Regions from separate parts of the Undibacterium sp. KW1 genome, predicted to be linked through region 2. Evidence: predicted binding sites of a transcription regulator. Region 2 holds the regulator's gene; the other holds the start of a gene.
The links. The regulator LexA, encoded in region 2, represses DNA repair genes until DNA is damaged. The targets are predictions, from matches to a motif close to ACTGTATNNNNATACAGT.
Positions count from the first base shown of each region.

Region 1: the regulator LexA is predicted to act here: its motif matches at 4,104-4,121, upstream of recA (recombinase RecA).

Region 1 is NZ_AP018439.1:672,091-682,884, reverse strand. It holds gene sucC (ADP-forming succinate--CoA ligase subunit beta) at 1-1,004, opposite strand, end outside; gene UNDKW_RS03115 (DUF2889 domain-containing protein) at 1,036-1,620, opposite strand; gene recX (recombination regulator RecX) at 2,420-2,878, opposite strand; gene recA (recombinase RecA) at 2,995-4,035, opposite strand; gene UNDKW_RS03100 (helix-turn-helix domain-containing protein) at 4,363-4,599, opposite strand; gene UNDKW_RS03095 (hypothetical protein) at 5,196-7,238, opposite strand; gene UNDKW_RS03090 (NACHT domain-containing protein) at 7,743-10,794, shown strand, end outside.
Region 2 is NZ_AP018439.1:2,169,812-2,180,605, reverse strand. It holds gene UNDKW_RS09695 (sensor histidine kinase) at 1-253, shown strand, start outside; gene UNDKW_RS09690 (LytTR family DNA-binding domain-containing protein) at 272-1,030, shown strand; gene UNDKW_RS09685 (inorganic phosphate transporter) at 1,103-2,113, opposite strand; gene UNDKW_RS09680 (DUF47 domain-containing protein) at 2,198-2,824, opposite strand; gene UNDKW_RS09675 (replicative DNA helicase) at 2,976-4,364, opposite strand; gene rplI (50S ribosomal protein L9) at 4,531-4,983, opposite strand; gene rpsR (30S ribosomal protein S18) at 5,010-5,294, opposite strand; gene priB (primosomal replication protein N) at 5,304-5,603, opposite strand; gene rpsF (30S ribosomal protein S6) at 5,631-5,999, opposite strand; gene lexA (transcriptional repressor LexA) at 6,264-6,920, shown strand; gene lon (endopeptidase La) at 7,152-9,572, opposite strand; gene clpX (ATP-dependent Clp protease ATP-binding subunit ClpX) at 9,810-10,794, opposite strand, start outside.

The DNA of each region.
Region 1 (10,794 bases), 1.5 Mb from region 2:
TCAGCGATCACGTCACAACGCATGATCCCGCCGAAAATGTTGACCAGGATGGCTTTCAGGCCTGGGTTTTTCAACATGATCTTGAAGGCTTCAGTGACTTTTTCTGCTGTCGCGCCACCACCTACGTCGAGGAAGTTGGCTGGTTCACCGCCAAACAGTTTGATGGTATCCATCGTTGCCATCGCCAGACCAGCACCGTTCACCAGGCAGCCGATATTGCCGTCGAGGGAGATGTAAGCCAGGTCAAATTTGGAAGCTTCGATTTCAGCTGGGTCTTCTTCATCCAGATCGCGGTAAGCAACGATTTCTGGTTGGCGGAACAAAGAGTTGGAGTCGAAATTGAATTTCGCGTCAAGTGCGATGACTTTGCCTGAGCCAGTCAGGATCAAAGGATTGATCTCAGCCAGGGAACAGTCAGTTTCCATGAAGGCCTTGTACAAACCTTGCAACTGTACGCGCGCATCAGCGATAGAGCCTTCAGGCACACCGATTTTACGGGAAATGTCGTCAGCTTCAGCATCTTGCAGACCATTGGTCGGGTCGATTGCCAGGTTGTGGATCAGTTCTGGATGTTTTTCTGCCACTTCTTCAATATCCATACCGCCTTCGCTGGAGGCCATCAAGACCACGCGCTGGCTGATACGGTCAGTGACCATACTGACATACAGTTCTTTTTTGATATCTGCGCCTTCTTCGATCAACAGGCGACGAACCTTTTGACCTTCAGCACTGGTCTGATGCGTGACCAGTTGCATGCCCAGAATCGCGTCAGCGTATTCACGCACTTGTTCCAGGGATTTAGCGACTTTCACGCCACCACCCTTGCCACGGCCACCGGCGTGTATCTGTGCTTTGACAACCCAGACTGGTCCGCCCAGCGTTTCAGCCGCTTTGACAGCTTCGTCAACAGACAGGCATGGAATACCGCGTGGTACTGTCACTCCGAATTTGCGGAGGATTTCTTTACCCTGATACTCATGAATTTTCATACGACTTCCCTTCAGACACTGAGGTATAAATAATTAAACAAACAAACTAGCTGGGTGATTTCACGTCAGGTGATGCTTTTGCCCAACGCGGGTAATATTGAACAACCGCCGGCCCGTCAGTACGAAGGGCGTGACAGCGATCAAGTTGAAAAGGTTGTTGCGCCTGCTGGCCGTAATCAGTCGCACCGTCGCGCGTATCGATCACGTCCCCGGCAAAAGCCTGGACAGCAGCCGTAGGCAGAATTTGCGCCATTTCCGTCAGATGGGTGCAGCCATGCACGCCAGCCATGCGCTCTTTCACGCCCTGGCGGAACTGTCTTAACAAATTCAAACCGATGAGTTTTTTATAATCTGGAGTAATGACTTCGCAATAACCCGGATAAGGTACGGCATCCGAAGACGCTTCCACATCAACGATGGTCAATTGCAAATCAATGGTAATGCGCAGGCTGAGGTCATGCAGCGCGCTGCCATTCGGGCGCACGCCGGATGCGAGGGTGATATCGCGAGGCTTATAGTCAGTGATACGGGCGTCAAGATCCCACAATCCATCATCGCGCGCGAACGCTTCGATCTGGATAGTACGCGTATGCTTCAGGGCGCGTCGCTTGATTGACGAAGATAAGGGCATCATGCCTGCTGGCGGCTAAACCAAAATACTGAATAAATAGCCACAATTGCGTGTCGTTACCGCAGCTTCTACGATAACAGCCGCTCCTGCGGCCCTGCAAAAAAACCAGCAGAGTTTAGCACAGACCAGCCGGGAACTCATCATATGACTACAATTTAAGCAGTTTTCTGAGTATGCTTATGCAGAAATCTAAGCAGAAAATTAAGTTTTTTGTGGTTTGGCAGAAGAAAACCGGGTGATTATCAGGTAAATGTCTGTTCTTGCAATACCTGTATCCAATTGAAAGGTGTGCTTATTTATGCCGCAAACCAATGCCTGTTATTTCAAAATCCAGGCCGAAGTTTTACTTTACAGACAAGGACTGGGTTCATCAGGCTGCTTTTATCCGTTTCTTATCACCTCTGCAGCTTAATGCGGAGCCTCGCCAGAGCAAGCTCCATCAACCCAACACTGGGCGTTTATAAACGTATGCGTAGTTTCCGTGCCGAGTATCGGACTGCTTAAAGCCAAGTTTTCGCAGATCGAATTGGACTCACCAAGTTGCGGCTTATCAACCCAATGTCTGGGCTTCAATCAATGTCCCGGCTTCAATAATAAAAATGTCCTCCACTTCGTCATTCCTGCGCAGGCAGGAATCCATCGTGTTAATACCTTTACAGCCGAATCTGCACGGGTCTTATTCAGGATTTTTGAGTTTATACAAATAATTGATCCGCAACCAAGGTGAACAAACGCCGCTGAACCTCAGCTTACGCTGGGGCGATATTATTGATATTGTGAGTATGTTGAATTGTGAATACTATTCATCATCCTCATCCCGCAACACCCGCATCGCCGCCTGTGTCGCCCTGCTGGAAAAACCCCTCTGCTGCAAAAACGCCGCCTGCTTCATTTTTTCCTGATGATCTTGCGGCGCATGCCGGAATTTCCTGTGCAAGACCTGAACCGCCCTCTCTACCTCAGATTCTTTCAAGTCCTCCTTGACGTTTTCTATATCCTGCGCATCCAGGCCATGGCTTTGCAGTTCCGCCAGGATACGGTTATTGCCAAACCTCGCCTGCCGCCGGTTCACCAGCGATTCAGAAAACCGCTCGCCAGACAAATACTTGGCCGCTTCCAGAAAATCCAGCACGGCAGCTACGTCATCGCCCTCTTCCGCATAGCGTGCCAGTTTACGCTCCAGCTCCATGCGACTATGTTCCCGCATGGATAAATAACGCAAGGCTCGCGCTTTAAGGCTAATGGCAGGTTTTTTCATACTTTAAAAGCAAAAATGCCGGTTGGCAGCTACCAACCGGCATGATACAAAACTTATGGTACTGACAGTGTTGCAGTTTAACGCTAAAACTCAGCGCTTCAACTCAGTGCTATAACTTACTCAGCAGTCGCTACTGCTGACAACAAAGGCACGCCCAGATGTTCTCGCACCTTGTTTTCAATTTCAAACGACAGCTCAGGACGTTCTTTCAAATAAGTACGTGCATTGTCCTTACCCTGGCCGATACGCTCACCGTTATAGCTATACCAGGCACCAGCTTTTTCTATGATCTTGGCATCGGCTGCCAGATCCAGAATCTCGCCTTCGCGGGAAGTACCTTCGCCATACATGATGTCAAAGTGCGCTTCCTTGAATGGTGGTGCCACCTTATTCTTGACTACCTTGACCTTGGTTTCATTCCCCACCACTTCATCACCAGACTTGATAGAGCCAGTGCGGCGGATATCCAGACGTACGGAAGCATAAAACTTCAGCGCATTACCGCCAGTTGTCGTTTCTGGGCTACCAAACATGACACCAATCTTCATACGGATCTGGTTAATAAAGATTACCAGAGTATTGGTACGCTTGATACTGCCAGTCAGCTTACGCAAAGCCTGAGACATCAGACGCGCTTGCAAACCAGGCAAAGAATCACCCATGTCGCCTTCAATCTCTGCACGTGGCGTCAGGGCCGCAACTGAGTCAATAACCACCAGATCGACACTACCAGAACGCACCAGCGCATCAGTAATTTCCAGCGCTTGCTCGCCGGTATCAGGCTGGGAAATCAGCAAATCAGACAGATTCACACCCAGTTTTTGAGCGTAACCAACGTCCAAAGCATGCTCAGCATCGATAAACGCACAAGTACCACCCAGCTTTTGCATTTCAGCAATCGCTTGCAGCGTCAATGTGGTTTTACCAGAAGATTCAGGGCCATAAATCTCAACGACACGGCCACGTGGCAAGCCACCAACGCCGAGCGCGATATCCAGGCCCAGAGAACCAGTAGAAACAACCTGCACCTCTTCCACCACTTCACCGTCGGCCATACGCATGACCGAACCTTTACCAAATTGCTTTTCTATCTGTGCCAGCGCTGCTGCAAGTGCCTTTGCTTTTTCTGAGGCATTTTCTGGTTTCTTATCGTCCATACATTCTTTCATTCAATAAGCGGCGGGTGGAAAAAGGAATACAGGCTTAATTTCCTGCGATTTGCAGTACTGTATAAAAAAACAGTGATTTATGCAAGCGACTTTTTGCATAGATTGTTGCATGAGGGATTCTACAGCCGGACATTAGCAATCGCACAATAACCATTGTCGATTTTCATTCAAGTCTGAACTTTTTTCACTTAACTGTGCGTTTGCTAGCTGAATTGACCCTGTCAGTTTGATCCACCTTCCACTTCCTGGCGAAGGCGGCCACCCGCTCATACGGCCCCTCAAATCCCAGTTCTTTCAGATCGAGATGAAGCTGCTTTAAGCTTCGTCGCTGCTTACGATTTTACCCGCTTCGGTTTTAAGCCAGCTTGAAAGCTGTAATGCATATTTATCGATGGCGCTTGTTGTTTGCCGATCCGCATAGGCTGGCTCTCTGACTTCAGAGCGCAGATAGCGCCGGACAGTGTTGCGAGAGATGCCCAGTCGTCTGGCGATCTCACGTAATGGAATCTGGTCACGAATGTGCCAGCGTCGAATAATACCATGTAATGCCACGTCAATCACTCCTGCTCCCGACTCATCAAGATAAGTAGGATTGTGTGCTAAACATGGGTCAATTTTAGATGCAATTTATCCAGCAAAGTGGGGCAATTTTCAGTGCAAATCAACAAACAGGCGTAAGTCATCAAACGCAGATAGAAAAAGAAATACAAGGTTCACTGGCAGTACTGCTGCATCTTTCCCGTGCATTCCATCTGCTCGCTATGTGCGGGCTTTGGCAATGACCGGGTTCGGTGTTGTGCTCTAGTTTGAGGAAAATATGGCAACCAGCGTAACCGAAATAGAAGTGTTGCGACAGTACGTCGAAGGGGTGATGGCACGCGCAGATCATCATGCAAATGGTGAATGATAAATGATCTTAATCAGTAAAACGGGGAACAGCAAATGCTTGATATTGTTCCCGGCATCGACCTCGCCAAGTTGAGCGCGAGTAGTCAACGCCAATCAACATCAAGTGGTGCTGGGTATCCTGGCAAGTAGGCGGTGCTCATTGTGATCAAGGGACAATAACACCTGCCTTGTCCTAAAAATCTCTGAAAACCACAGGTAGTGCAAGTCCGAGCGCTGGCACTATCTGTGAACGACAACACCTATTCCTTTGACACCGTTCCATCTCCATATTCTTCTACAGCCGGGTCCAGGTTTTCCGGTGCATGAAGAATAGTCGGTCCCCTGGAGCAAGCCTGACGGGTCAGGTATTCTGTCAAACCTTCTGCTTGCACGGCGGGTGGGATTGTTGCCTGCATCTCAGTCAGCAATTCTTCTGTTGCCTTGACTATCCATTCCACGCTGCGATACTTGGGCGAGACGATTTGTATATTCTGCGAATCAGTCTGGTCAAAGAAGCCGTGCTGCAGTTTATGCCTGACGTAAGAGAGCGCTGTGATGCCGGGTATGGTGCGTTGTTCCAGATAAGCCTGTTTGCCGTCTTCATCATAACGGACGACAATGTCCGGGAATTCATAACCCTCATCTTCCAGCAGCGCTTCGCTGACGATCGCTGGCAATAGTGGTCTGGCGTCTTCATGCCCGACTTCAAACAGCAAAATTTTCTTGAGTTTTTTCATTTCCTTTTGCTCTTCCGTGTCCGTTTTTTGTATGGCGATCGTCGGGAAGTACTCACGGATAAAGGCATTGGATTTACTGATCAACTCATCCCTGCTGACTTCAGGCCTATGCTTGAAAAATCTGTCGTCCATGTCCATCATCTTCCAGGCATGGTTCAGATCATGAATCAGGAATTCGAGCGGAGATTGCCAGAACTCATCGACATACACAGGCTCGGTAGATACGCCGATAAAATACACTGGCGTGCCCCTTATCTTCATGAGGTCAGTCGCAGAAATATTGTCGAAAGTCGGGATGATGATGACTTCAGGAATCCGGCGCATCAGCTCTTCATAACGGTACCAATATTTCTTTTGAAAATGGGTACTCAGGTTTTTGTCGGTGCGGCATGCGACGTCAAAGAAGCCGACCGCTTCAAACAGGATGCGCAAGGTTGGCGCATACGGGCACATCGCACCATTCTGTATGGTGACGTGATGGAATTTATGCAGCAACTGCTCACGCATAAAAGAAAGTGCGGCATTATCACGGCACTTCTCGTCCATCGCCGGAAGTGTCATCTGGCTGCGGAAATAGTCGACCACTGGCAGCAACTCCAGAACTGGGGTGTCCAGATTGTTGTCATGCGACTCAAACCGTGCCCGCAATCCGCGGTATAAGTCCACCGGGTTCCTGACCCACTCCCGTATCCATTCGTGATGGGAAATACCCTGCGTTTTTGTAAAATTTTTCGCAAGCAGCGCAGCGGCAATTTGTTTGTGATGACCAAAGGCAAAGGAGCCTTCTTTCGCATACGGTGTCGTCATCACGCTCTCAGGCAGCCACCTGCCATGAACGTCTTCGGTGTCGGAAATTTCTACGAGAAATCCGATCGTATCGACGATGTGACGAGGGTCAGATGGAACAGCAATTTCTTTGAGATGGTCGCGATATCCGTGAGTAACGGTTCTGTCCATGTAGATGCGGGCTTCGTTTTTGGCTTTGCTTTCTGCCTTGCTCCGCACAAAATAGTATTTGCGTCCACCTGCTTCTGCAATCCCATATTCTGGCGCTGCAGATCCGAACACTTTGCTGCCGGTTACCCGGAGTGCTGCAAAAATATTGGCTGGAATTCCAATTTCGTTTTGTTCATCTTCATCTTGCAGCAAGCCACCTGGCAGAGTGATGCCCTCAGGAAATACTGTTCTGTCCAGAGCCAGGAATTCCCTGCCATTCTGCCCATCGCGCATGACAAGCACATCAACCGTTTTGCGAACCATGACGCCCTGATCAATGCGTTGTTTTGCCTGAGCTTTCAGCGTCTGATCCGACAATAAGGCTTTCACTACTGCCGATTGACTGGCTACGTCCAGGTATCTGGCTACGCAATCTTCGATCCCATTCTTGCGGATGGGATCACGCAGGCGATGGAACCAATAAATCATGTACAACAGCGATTCTGCATACAGGCTAGCCGTGAAATTTTTCGTATCAAGGCTTACTGCATACTGGCTCAGCATGCCCAGCACCATATCCACCGTGCCATCCACTACCCCAGTGGCAGGTGCAGAACTGTTCATTGTCATATTATTTTCCGTTAGAATTTTTCAGGTGCTGGGCGCGTGTACATAAAACCTGCCAACCATTTGCACCCCATACTGTCAGTAAAATTGCAATTCATACTTATCATGATATCGCTGGATAAAGATATGCGATACAAAATCCATAGTTCACACCTGTAACCCCAGAATCGTATTAATAAGGTACCTCTTTTCCGTGAAACGATTCAGGAAGGACTTGACTACCACGAGCATCTACATCCCTTACGACAACGGCATATATCAATTTGCTCTTGCTGCCCGCACCAATGCGCCTCTTTCATACCGAAATACTACTGACTATTTTTTTGGCGCACATCTCTCCTGTTGGCTTATAGATAACATCATTAGCATCAAGATGCAATTTCATAAATTATCTAATATGCAATTATTTATCAATACAACCCAATGCTACCAATACTTCTTGATTAATGAGTTGGATAGTTCTAAGATTAAGCGTCCCCACTGAGCAACATCAACCAAAGGCGCATCATGGCAACCCGGAAATCATCCTCCACCGCTCACGAAGGCTTGGCAGATCAGGCAAGCTCGTCAGCCAATCTACGCAAATTAAGCCGTGCGCAGGCCAATAATGTGGTGCGCCGCCTGCAAGACAAGCTCAGTCCGGCTGCACGGGAACTGATCGACAAACTCTTGCAAAGCCTGGATGATGAAGGCTCAGTCGTGGTCAAAACCCTGCATACGACGCTGTTCCCCATGGCCGAAACCAAGGGTGCCAGTGCACAGCTGTCCAAGCTGTTGCGCACCGTTACCGACGCTGCACAGGCGCAAGGCATGTCACTGGATTTTACCTATGTGGGTGCCAAAGACCAGGGCACGGCCAACCGCAGACTGTGGTTCACTGGCCCGCCACCAACTGCCATTGCAGAACTGGAGGGGCTGAGCGCCATACCAGAAAACCGCCTCATCATAGGCCAGACCGGCATGCCTGTTGGCGAAGCCCCTGTGGTAGCGCTGATCACCTACAACGAGAACGAGTTTGCCGCCGTGCGCAAGACCTTCTGGGCGGGCGACAGCACGCCGCCCGTCGCCAACAAACACCACTCCGGTCAAGCGGTCAGCGTCGATGAGTTGGGGCAACATGGCAATGTGCGCGTGCTTCACTACCATAGCCGCCAGGGTAATAGAGAGTCGCAACGCACTGCCAGTGATTTGCATCAGGCCTACAAGCCCGCAGCCATTATCAGCGTCGGCATTGCCTTTGGTGTTGACGAGCAAAAGCAAAAAGTGGGGGACGTGCTGGTTTCCAAATTCATCGTGGACTATGAGGCAACACGCATCAACAAAAATGGCAGCTTCACGTTGGCCGGTGACCGCCCTCCCGCCTCACGTCGCCTGGTGCGCACGCTTGAAACTCTTGATATTCGCAATAAACATGATCACAGCAAACCTGATTGGCCCACACTGGAATTTGGCGGCATGCTGACCGGCGAAAAACTGGTGGACAACTACGACTATCGCGAAAAACTGAAAGCCATAGCAGGGCCAGCGGGCATCGTCGGTGGCGAAATGGAAGCCGCTGGCGTAGCCAAAGCGCTCGACGATACAACGGTGGACTGGATAGTTGTTAAAGCCATATGCGACTTTGCCGATGGCAATAAAGTTGAAGGTAAAGAGAACAAGCAAAAACTTGCAGCAGCCAATGCAGCGATGGTGATCAAGGCCATGCTCGGTGACGGGCAACTGTATGGTGACATTGCCGAAGATGCAGAACGCCCACATTCAGCAACAAACGTCGCCACCGACAAGCTTGCCGCACTGGCTTTGCGTCGTCAGTGTCTTGAACGCGCCCATCTCGACGTCATTGATGACGGCAAGCCATTGGTAAGTGGCCAGTATGGTTATCGTGCAGAATTGCATGCTTTGGGAGCTGCAGGTCACCACGAAGGCCAAGAAAATGACCCCAGAAAGGTCGTGGCATTTGATGACATCCTGACCTGGTTAAATGAGCCAGAAGAACGCCCCATTTATGCCCTGCTTGGTGAATACGGCATGGGTAAAACCACCACACTACAGCGTGTGACGGCCCACCTGCAGCAGCAGCGCAGACTGAACATCGATAGTCCAGCCGCACTGTATTTTGACTTGCGCAAAGTGGACACTTTGCTGGCTGCGAGTGCGCAACACCCAGGCAAAGTACCAACACTGCAAGAAACCATCAGCGACTGCTTGCGTAACGGTTATTTGCAAACCGATGGAGTACTGCCCACTTATGAAGATGTCGTGGACAGCATAGATAGTGGTGCACTGGTGATTTTTGATGGACTTGATGAAGTGCTGTCGCGCATAGGTGACAAGCAAGGCCTGAGTTTTACAGCCAATTTGTTGCGTGTGCTGCCCGAGGCACGTGAGCGGCAAAAAACCAAAAAACAGAGCAAACCGCCACGTGTGCTGCTGAGCTGTCGCACCCAGTTTTTTCGCTCACTGTCTGAGCAAGACAATCACTTGACCGGAGAACACCGGGGGAGCCAAAATCAAAGCCAATACCGTGCCCTGCTATTACAACCGCTGACAGAGCAGCAGATACGCAGCTATATGACGGCGGTATTTCCCAGTAACAATATTGAGCAGTTGATGGCGCAGATTGAGGCGGTGCACAACCTGCGTGAGCTGGCCGGCCGGCCCTTCACATTAAAACTGGTGGCCGACTTTGTGCCCATGCTGGAACAGTGGCGCGCTCAGGGCAAGCGTGTCACGGGTGCCACCTTATACCGTGAAGTAGCCAAACAATGGCTGATCCGCGACAAAGAGAAACAGAGTTTTCAACCAGAAGACAAGCTGTCGTTGGCGAGTGCATTGGCAGCACATTTTTGGCGCAACAAACTCAAAGGCATCACAGCCAGACAACTGGAAAGCTGGCTGGGTCAGTGGCTGGCGCAACAAGGCCCGCATGAAGACTTTCAAACCAAGCCACGTGATCTATTGCAGGAAGATTTACGCAATTCCACCTTCCTGAAGCGTGTCGATGTGGAGGGCAAAGAGAGTCGCTTTGAATTCGCCCATACATCCTTGCAAGAATTCTTCCTGGCAGAGTATTTGTTACAGGCGCTGCGCAGTCACAGCGTTAATGCGCGCGAGGACTGGCGCCTGCCCATGGTCAGTGACGAAACACTGGACTTTCTGGGGCAGCTATTGGCTGAATGGGACCCGGATGTTGGCGGGCCAGGCCCCTTGCAAACACTGGCAGCATGGCGTAGCCCTTACCTGGCGCTGGCTAGTGAACTGCAATTGGCCTACGGCTTGCGAGCCCACACTTCAGGCTGGCCCGTACCGCGCCTGGATGGCATGGACCTGCAGGGCGCAGACCTGAGCGACTGGCGCTTTGGTAGTCGTAGTGAAGAGCCCCTGCCTGGCAGCCAGACACATCGTCGTCTGAATCTGGCAGGCTGCAACTTCAGCCACGGCAATTTGCGACGCGCCAAGTTCTGGAACGTCGATTTGCGCGCTGCCGTGTTTGATCACAGTAGTTGCGAGCAGGCAGAGTTGCTGCATTGTGAATTGGCGGATAGCAGCTGGGTTGAAG
Region 2 (10,794 bases):
CCTGGAATGCAAGGCAGAAGGTGGCACCATACGCTTCCATGCCGAGGTTGCGCATAACAAATTGCGTGTTTCAGTGACGGACGATGGACTGGGGTTTGGCGCCATGCCCAGCAACGGTACCGGACTGGGACTACAAAATATACGTGAACGCCTGAAATTGATTTACAAAGAAAAGGGTCAAATGATCATTACCCCTAATCAACCTAGTGGAGTTTGCGTTACTATAGAAATCCCTTACGAATTAGCCAACTAGATTTCAATTACGCTGACCATGCCTACTGCCATAATTGCTGATGATGAAAGACTGATGCGCGACCAGTTAAAGTCGCGCCTGGAACAGGTCTGGCCCGAGCTGGAAATTCTGGATGAAGCAAAAAATGGCGAGGAAGCTGTCGCCCTGGTCGAAACACACAAACCAGACCTGGTTTTCCTGGACATACGCATGCCGGTCAAAACCGGGCTGGAAGCGGCCAAGGACATAGGCAACAAGGCGCATATCGTTTTCATCACAGCTTACGATCAATATGCGATACAGGCTTTTGATCATGGTGCAGTTGATTATGTACTCAAGCCCGCCGACGTAGAGAGGCTGACGCGCACGGTAGAAAGACTCCAGGCGAGGTTAACTGCCCAGAGCCAGCCAAATGACATGAGCACCATGCTGTCACAACTGGCAAAACAGATGGGGATAGCACCCAAGCCCAATTACCTGCAATGGATACAGGCATCGATAGGCCAGGAACTGCGACTGATACCAGTAGAAGAAATTCTGTTCTTCCAGTCTGACGAAAAATACACGCGGGTACAGACCGCCACTTACGAAGCGCTGATACGCAAACCTGTGCGCGATCTGGCAGATGAACTCGACCCCGCCCTGTTCTGGCAAATCCACAGATCGACACTGGTGAACGCCAAAGCTATTTCAGGTGTAGTGCGCGACCTGCGTGGCCGCCATCTCGTGCAAATCAAAGGGCTGACAGAAAAGCTGGAAGTCAGCCGCAGTTTCGTGCATTTGTTCAAACAGATGTGAGCGCAAGCGTCCAAGAAAAAGCGCCTCAGTTCGTGTGAACTGAGGCGCTTTTTTATGCATCAGTATTTTTCCCTACAGGATGTGTTTACCTATCCACCAGGCTATGGCTGCCACAAATGCAGAAGCCGGGATTGTCAAAATCCATGCCCAGACGATATTGCCAGCAACACCCCAGCGCACTGCAGACATTTTTTGCGCTGAACCTACACCAACGATCGCACCAGTAATGGTGTGCGTTGTCGATACAGGAATGCCCAGTACCGTTGCCATGATCAGGGTGATGGCACCACCGGTTTCAGCACAAAAACCGCCTACTGGTTTGAGTTTGGTGATTTTCTGACCCATGGTTTTCACGATACGCCAGCCACCAAACAAGGTACCCAGGCCTATGGCTGCATAGCAGGAATACACTACCCAGCTCGGCGGGCCTTTATCAGCCTCACTGGAATAACCGGCAGCAATCAACAACATCCAGATGATGCCCATGGTCTTCTGAGCATCATTACCACCATGTCCCAGACTGAAGACAGAAGCTGATACCAGTTGCAGGCGACGGAACCATTTATCCACTTTCCTTGGTGTCGACTTAACGAACAGCCAGGAGACAATCAGCATCATCACGGAACCCAGCACAAAGCCCAGCAAGGGTGACAAGACGATAAACAGGATGATCTTGTACAGACCAGCAGCAATCAGGGCCCCAGTACCTTCTTTCGCCACTGCAGCGCCTATCAGGCCACCAATCAGGGCGTGTGAAGACGAGGACGGGATACCGAAATACCAGGTCACCAGATTCCAGAATATCGCCCCGACCAGGGCACCAAAGATGACATAGTGATCAACAATGACAGGATCAATCGTACCTTTGCCTATGGTCTTGGCAACTGACAGGTTAAAAACAAAAAAAGCAAATACATTGAATAAGGCAGCCATGGCTACAGCCTGGCTAGGCTTCAATACTCCCGTCGATACAACGGTTGCGATCGCATTGGCGGCATCATGGAAGCCGTTCATGAAATCGAATAACAATGCCAGTACCACCAATAAGATGATGACATACAGGCTCATATGAAAGGATTGCATAAAAGTGAATTCCCTTGTTCGCTCTCTGCATTGACAGAGAACTGTTAAGCGTCAATTAAGCGTCAAAATAAAAAAGTCAGACGCTTAAGCGTTCTCAACAATAATGCCTTCTATGATATTGGCGACATCCTCACAACGATCCGTTACTGTTTCCAGAATTTCGTAAATCGCTTTGAGTTTAATCAGATTGCGGACATCAGGTTCATCGCGGAACAGTTTGGACATGGCAGCGCGCATGACATGGTCAGCGTCTGATTCCAGGCGGTCGATTTCTTCGCACAGTGCCAGAATTTCGCGGGAATTATCCATGTTGTGCAGCAAGGCTACGGCTGCCTTCACTTTCTCGGCACAACCCAGGCAAAGTTCAGCAAGGCGCTTGGCTTCTGGTGTGATTTCACGGATATCGTACAGGGAGATGGTCTGGCCCGCATCTTCCAGCAAATCCAGAATATCATCCATCCGTGTGATCAGTTTGTGGATGTCATCACGGTCCAGTGGTGTGATGAAGGTTTTGTGCAACAATTCTATCGTGTTGTAAGTGACAGTATCAGCCTGTTTTTCTATGCTCTCTATCGCGTGAACACGGATCTCCAGGTCATCAAAGTTCGTCATCAGGGCAACCATTTCCTTGGAGCCTTTGACACATAACTCAGCATGTTGATTGAAGAGTTCAAAAAATTTGCCCTCGGTGGGCATCAAGCGTCCAAACATTTTATTCTCACTGAAAATATAAGATTTCTAGAATTGTCCAGGAAAGTGCATGCATACAAACATGCCTGGCAACACTGTTCTACTTTTAAGTCTTTACAACACCACTTCGTCTCTACCAAGCAATCAATATCAGTTCATACTTTTTTCAATATTATTCGTTATCACCAAACACGGACAAATGACCGACATAGTTATCGAATTTGGTGTATTCACCCAGAAAAGTCAGACGCACGCTACCAATGGGGCCGTTACGCTGCTTACCAATAATGATTTCTGCCGTCCCCTTGTCCGGTGAATCCGGGTTGTATACCTGGTCACGATACAAAAAGATGATGACGTCAGCATCCTGTTCAATCGCACCAGATTCACGCAAGTCAGACATGACAGGACGTTTATTTGGCCTTTGTTCCAGGGAGCGGTTCAACTGGGATAAGGCAATCACTGGACAATGCAGTTCTTTTGCCAAGCCCTTCAAGTTACGGGAAATTTCAGAAATCTCGGTCGCACGGTTTTCACCGGCATTATTGGCTGACATCAATTGCAAGTAATCGACTATCACCAAACCCAGTTTGCCACACTGGCGCGCCAGGCGGCGTGATCGGGCACGCAATTCAATAGAACTCAACGCTGGTGTTTCATCAATGTACAACTGCGCATCATTCATTTTTTGTATCGCATGCGTCAGGCGGGGCCAGTCTTCATCAGTCAGCTTGCCGACCCGCAGGCGGCTTTGATCCAGACGACCTACCGAACCCAGCATACGCATGGCCAACTGGGCGCCACCCATCTCCATGGAGAACACGGCGACTGGCAAGCCACTGTCTATGGCCACGTTCTCACCTATATTCAGCGAGAAGGCAGTTTTACCCATGGATGGACGTCCCGCCACAATGATCAGATCACCTGGCTGCAAACCTGAAGTCATTTTGTCCAGATCAACAAAACCGGTAGGCACACCGGTAATATCGTTCTGGTTGTCGCGGTTGTACAATTCATCAATGCGTTCAACGACTTGTGTCAGCAAGGGCTGGATGGCCTGGAAACCTTGTGCTCCACGCGCGCCCTCTTCGGCGATGGCAAAAATCTTGGATTCCGCCGCGTCCAGCATTTGCTTGACCTCTTTCCCTTGCGGGTTAAAGGCGTCCCCTGAGATCTCATCTGCCACGGTAATCAGCTTGCGCAAGACACCACGGTCACGCACGATCTCTGCATAGCGGCGTATATTCGCAGCCGAAGGCGTATTCTGCGCGAGCGCGTTGAGGTAGGTAAGGCCACCGGCGTCTTCTGCCTTGCCCATGCCATTCAGGGCTTCATACACAGTGATGACGTCAGCAGGACGGGAAGAATTGATCAATTTGACCATGCACTGGAAAATAATCCTGTGGTCATAACGATAAAAATCTTCTTCGTTGATGAAGTCAGCGATACGATCCCAGGCGGCATTATCAAGCAGCAAACCTCCGAGAACAGATTGCTCTGCTTCTATGGAATGAGGGGGGACACGCAAGGCATCAAGTTGAGGATCAGAACCAGCTTTCATGGCGCGCATTATAACCGTTAAATCAGACTATCAGAACGTCCCAGCATGGAGAAATGAACCAGTTTGTGACAAGTTTGTGACAAATAGCGAAATCGCTCAAAATTCGGCCATCCACATAAAAAAAGCCGGGAAAACCCGGCTTTTTTGAATTTGCCAAGAAAGCAAATTAAGCGTGTTCGCCCAATACAGCAACGATAACGTCAACTACTACATCAGTGTGCAGAGCAACGGAAACACTGTGATCGCCAGCGATCTTCAATGGACCTTGTGGCAAACGCACTTGTGCTTTTTCTACCGCAAAACCTTGTTTAGTCAGGGCTTCAGCGATATCAGCATTAGTAACTGAACCAAACAAACGGCCATCTACACCCGCTTTTTGTGTGATTTGCACGGTCAGACCGGACAGTTTTTCGCCTTGAGCTTGAGCTGCTGCCAATTTGGCTGCTGCTGCTTTTTCCAGTTCAGCGCGTTTAGCTTCGAATTCAGCAACTGCAGCTGTCGTAGCACGACGAGCCATACGTTGTGGAATCAAAAAGTTACGTGCATAGCCGTCTTTTACGCGAACTACATCACCCAGATTGCCGAGATTAACGACTTTATCCAACAGAATAACTTGCATATTTTTCTCCTTTACCTTGTCGTCAATTACGCTGTGTGCAAATCAGTGTATGGCAGCAACGCGAGGTAACGTGCACGTTTGATTGCAGTGTCAACTTGACGTTGATACAGCGCTTTTGTACCGGTCAAACGTGCTGGCATGATTTTGCCGTTTTCTTGCACGAAATCTTTCAGTGTGTCGATGTCTTTGTAGTCAACTTTTTCTACATGTGCTGCTGTGAAGCGGCAGAATTTTTTGCGCTTGAACAAAGGGTTTTGTTGTTGACGCTTTTGCTTCAATTTGCTTTTGTCGAATTTTTTACCGAATGCCATTTTTGGCTCCTAATCTAGTAAATGTGTCCCGAATTCAGTGATATGAAAAACGAGACTTTTGCTATTGCGATTTTTGCGCGCTAAAAAACCGGTGAATTCCATGGGCTGTTCCAGGGCAATTTCTGTAAAACGCCGGGATATTTCACCAGCAGCCATCGCAGAAATCTCAAACTCGACCTGGCGGACAGTGTTCGCCTCACGAGTTTCTGAACTATGCATCAAGGTAGCAGAAGCTATCGGAATACCGGCCGGGGTGTAGCGCAATGCGCTTTTTTCCACAATCCGGGCTACGAGCTTCAGCTGATTCACTATTTTTTACGCGACCTTTGTCAATTATTAAGCAGCAGGTGCTTCAACACGTTGCGCTTTTGCAGCATCTTCTTTCTGAACAGCTTTCATCATAGGAGAAGGTGTTGTTTCTGCTTTTTTCAATTTGACTGTCAGGTGACGCAAGACAGCATCATTGAATTTGAATGCTGTTTCCAACTCGAGCAGAGTTTCAGCATCGCATTCGATGTTCATGCAAACGTAGTGCGCTTTCGCCAGTTTTTGAATCATGTAAGCCAGTTGACGACGGCCCCAGTCTTCAACGCGGTGGATTTGACCACCACGGGCTACAACACTTGCCTTGTAGCGCTCGATCATTGCAGGAACTTGCTCGCTCTGATCTGGATGTACGATAAATACGATTTCATAATGACGCATATATTCTCCTTGTGGACAATAAAAATAGCCCGCCTCGGCGTCAAGACGAGTGCGGGAAGAGGAAAGCCGATAATAATAACCCAGTTTTTCATATTGATCAATTAGATCAGTGACTTAGGCAATTTATCTGCCAATTCCTCATCGTAAGTGAGGTATTTTTTCAGATTTCTCAGTAATTACGGTCATTTTGACTTGCATATTCAGCTTTACTGTATAAAAATACAGACTGCTTGTATATACAGCACCTTAACACTAGAAAACGCCATGCTCAAACTCACTTCCCGCCAGGAACAAATCCTGAACCTGATCAAAGACGCCATTCAAAACACGGGATTTCCCCCTACCCGGGCCGAGATTGCGACAGAACTGGGGTTTCGCTCCACCAATGCGGCAGAAGAACATCTGCAAGCTCTGGCACGAAAAGGCGTCATAGAAATTGCGGCAGGTACTTCACGCGGCATACGCCTGCTGGAGTCAGAGTTGTCCAGCCATATCACAGGCAAGCAACTGGCCTTGCCTCACCCCGCTCTATTGCAACTTGCCCTGCCACTGGTTGGCCGCGTTGCCGCTGGCTCCCCGATACTGGCCAGTGAACATATAGAATCCACTTACCACGTAGATCCTGCCCTGTTTTCTGCCAAGCCAGATTTTTTACTGAAGGTGCGCGGCATGTCCATGCGCGATGCTGGCATATTTGACGGTGACTTGCTGGCCGTCAAAAAGGCTGACAGTGCCCGCAATGGCCAGATCGTGGTTGCGCGCCTGGGTGATGATGTGACCGTCAAGCGCTATAAAAAAACTGGCAGCCTGATAGAACTGATGCCAGAGAACCCGGATTATCCTGTCATCAAGATTGGCGACTCGGAAGAAGATTTCGCGCTGGAAGGTCTGGCTGTCGGCCTCATGCGCAACTGGGTTTGAGGTCAGCCCGGGCGTGATTTTACCCTCTCGTTTACTTCACGCCCGGGCAGAATCTCAAGCTTATTTCTCAAGCTTATTTGTTTCTGCCTGCTGGTAAGTCACTCTCTGCTTTCCCAGCCTTTACCAATAAGCGTACACACCATGAATGATTAAAAAGCAGCAGGCATAAAAAAACGTCCGGATGTCCCGGACGTTTTTCATTTCAGAGCAACGAGCTGTTACTTCAAAAACTTAGTGCTTAACAACCGTCGTGTCTGCAGGAGTTTCCGTCGGCGCTGTAGCCGGCGTTGCAGCCGCCACAGAAACAGGCTCATCCACCAAAGGAACAGGCTGAGTTTCCAGTGCAATTTCCAGGACCTTGTCTATCCAGCGTACCGGGATGATTTCCAGTTTGTTTTTGACATTATCCGGGATCTCAGCCAGATCCTTGGCATTTTCCTCAGGTATCAATACTGTTTTGATGCCACCACGATGAGCAGCCAGCAATTTCTCTTTTAGGCCACCGATAGGCAATACTTCACCACGCAAGGTGATTTCACCTGTCATGGCAACATCAGCACGGACCGGGATGCCAGTAAATACTGACACCAGAGCCGTGGTCATGGCAATACCGGCAGATGGCCCATCTTTCGGTGTTGCACCTTCTGGTACGTGGATATGGATGTCGCTCTTCTCGAACACATCCGCCTTGATACCCAGACGTTTGGCGCGGCTGCGTACCACTGTGCGGGCTGCTTCGATGGATTCTTTCATGACATCGCCCAGTGTACCTGTGCGGATGACGCCACCTTTACCTGGCATGGCGACGGCTTCTATGGTCAGCAAATCGCCACCCACTTCAGTCCAGGCCAGACCGACAACCTGACCAATCTGGTTATCTTTAACGGCAACGCCAAAGTCATAACGACGTACGCCCAGGTATTTATCCAGATTTTTTGAATTGACCGTGGCTTTTTTCTCGGTCTTTTTCAACAAGAGCATTTTCACTACCTTGCGGCAAATTTTGGAGATTTCCCTTTCCAGCGAACGCACACCTGCTTCTCGGGTGTAATAGCGAATAATGTCGCGTATTGCACTTTCAGCAACGGTGATTTCGCCTTCTTTCAAACCATTGTTCTTGATTTGTTTAGGCAACAGATAACGCTGGGCAATGCTGGTCTTTTCATCTTCGGTATAACCCGACAGACGTATCACTTCCATCCTGTCCAGCAATGCTGGCGGAATATTGTAAGAGTTGGACGTCGCTACAAACATCACATCGGACAAATCGAAATCGACTTCGATATAGTGATCCGAGAAAGTGTGATTTTGCTCAGGGTCCAATACCTCCAGCAAAGCCGATGAAGGATCACCACGGAAGTCGGCACCCATCTTGTCGACTTCATCCAGCAGGAATAATGGATTACGTACACCGACCTTGGACAGGCTTTGCAAAATCTTGCCTGGCATGGAGCCTATGTAAGTACGGCGATGACCGCGAATTTCTGCTTCATCACGCACACCACCCAGAGCCATACGCACAAACTTGCGGTTCGTAGCGCGGGCGATGGATTGCCCCAGCGAGGTTTTACCCACACCTGGAGGACCTACCAGACACAGGATAGGCGCTTTCAACTTGTCGACGCGCTGTTGTACTGCAAGATATTCCAGGATGCGTTCCTTGACCTTATCGAGGCCAAAGTGTTCGTCCTCCAATACTTTTTCAGCATTCGTCAAATCATTATTGACCTTGGATTTTTTCTTCCATGGCAAATTGACGATAGTGTCGATGTAATTACGCACGACAGTCGCTTCTGCCGACATCGGGGACATCATCTTGAGCTTTTTCAACTCATTCTGTGCTTTGTCGCGGGCTTCTTTAGGCATCTTGGCGGCCAGGATTTTTTTCTCCAGCTCGTCAATATCCGCGCCTTCCTCACCCTCGCCCAGCTCTTTCTGTATCGCCTTGACTTGTTCGTTCAGGTAATACTCACGCTGGGATTTTTCCATCTGGCGCTTGACGCGACCACGGATACGTTTCTCAACTTGCAGGATATCAAGCTCACCTTCGAGTTGACCGAGCAAATGCTCAAGACGTTTTGCCACACTGAAAATTTCCAGGATGACTTGTTTTTGTTCCAGCTTCAGAGGCAGGTGCGCGGCGATGGTATCAGCCAGGCGACCAGCGTCATCAATGCCAGACAACGAAGCCAGGATTTCTGGTGGAATTTTTTTGTTCAGTTTGACGTACTGGTCAAATTGCTGAACGATAGTACGGCGCATGGCCTCCACTTCTGACTCGTCACCTTCATCGACGGCGATCGGTGTCAAATCGGCAAAGAAATGCGATTCAGAATCATGGATCTTGCTGATCCGCGCACGTTGCGCACCTTCGACCAGCACCTTGACAGTGCCGTCTGGCAATTTCAGCATTTGCAGAATATTGGCGATACAGCCAATTTCATAGATATCATCTGCCGAAGGTTCATCCTTGGCAGCAGCTTTCTGGGCAGCAAGCATGATGCTTTTACCCTGATCCATAGCGGCTTCCAGGGCTTTAATGGATTTGGGGCGGCCCACAAACAGGGGGATTACCATGTGCGGGAATACAACGACATCACGCAGTGGCAACAACGGCAATTGGGTTTGTTCGGTAATCAGAGTAGTCGTCATGGCGCACCTTTCATAAATACTGGTTAACAATGTTGGCGCACTGGGCGGAAACACAAGCCCATTCTGGAAAAAAACAATAAAAAAAGCCACTCAGAGAGCTTCTCCGGGTAGCTTTACGATTGAAGCCAGAATCGTTTGGTTAAACCATTGTACTTCGAATCAAATTAAAACAAGGCAAAATAAATAAAAATGGGGAGCTAAGTCCCCATTTTTGTTACTTCGCAGCAAACAATGCCATCAGGCACCAGATACTTTTGGCTGCTCATGGTAAATCAGCAAGGGTTTGGCGCCATTGGTAATGGTATTTTCATCAATAACAACTTTTTCCACATTTTGATGGCTAGGCAAGTCATACATGACATCCAGCAGAGCATGCTCAAGGATGGAACGCAGGCCACGGGCACCGGTTTTACGCGCAATGGCCTTCTTGGCAATCGCTTGCAAGGCTGCAGGGCGGATATCCAGTTCAGTACCTTCCATCTCAAGCAATTTTGCATATTGCTTGATCAGGGCATTTTTAGGCTCTACCAGAATTTGTATCAGCGCTGCTTCATCCAGCTCATTCAGCGTAGCAATCACAGGCAAACGACCTACCAGTTCAGGAATGAGACCGAACTTGATCAGATCTTGTGGCTCAGCATCCTGCATAACCTCGCTGGCGCTCTTTTCAGTCTGGCTCTTGACGCTGGCAGAGAAACCTATGCTACTGCGCTCTGAACGGTCAGAAATGATCTTGGCCAGGCCATCAAATGCGCCACCACAGATGAACATGATATTGGTCGTGTCTATCTGTATGAAATCCTGGTTAGGATGCTTGCGGCCACCTTGAGGTGGCACTGACGCCATGGTACCTTCAACCAGTTTCAGCAAAGCCTGTTGCACACCCTCACCGGACACATCGCGGGTAATCGAAGGATTATCAGACTTACGGGAAATCTTGTCGATTTCATCGATATAGACGATACCTTTTTGTGCGCGTTCAACCTCATAATTGCAATTTTGCAGCAATTTCTGGATGATGTTTTCTACGTCTTCACCAACATAGCCAGCTTCAGTCAGAGTAGTCGCATCGGCGATGACGAAAGGCACATTCAGCATGCGTGCCAGTGTTTGCGCCAGCAAGGTTTTGCCAGAGCCGGTAGGACCTACCAGCAGAATATTGCTCTTTGCCAGTTCAACGTCATCTTTTTTACCGAGATGCTTGAGGCGCTTGTAATGGTTG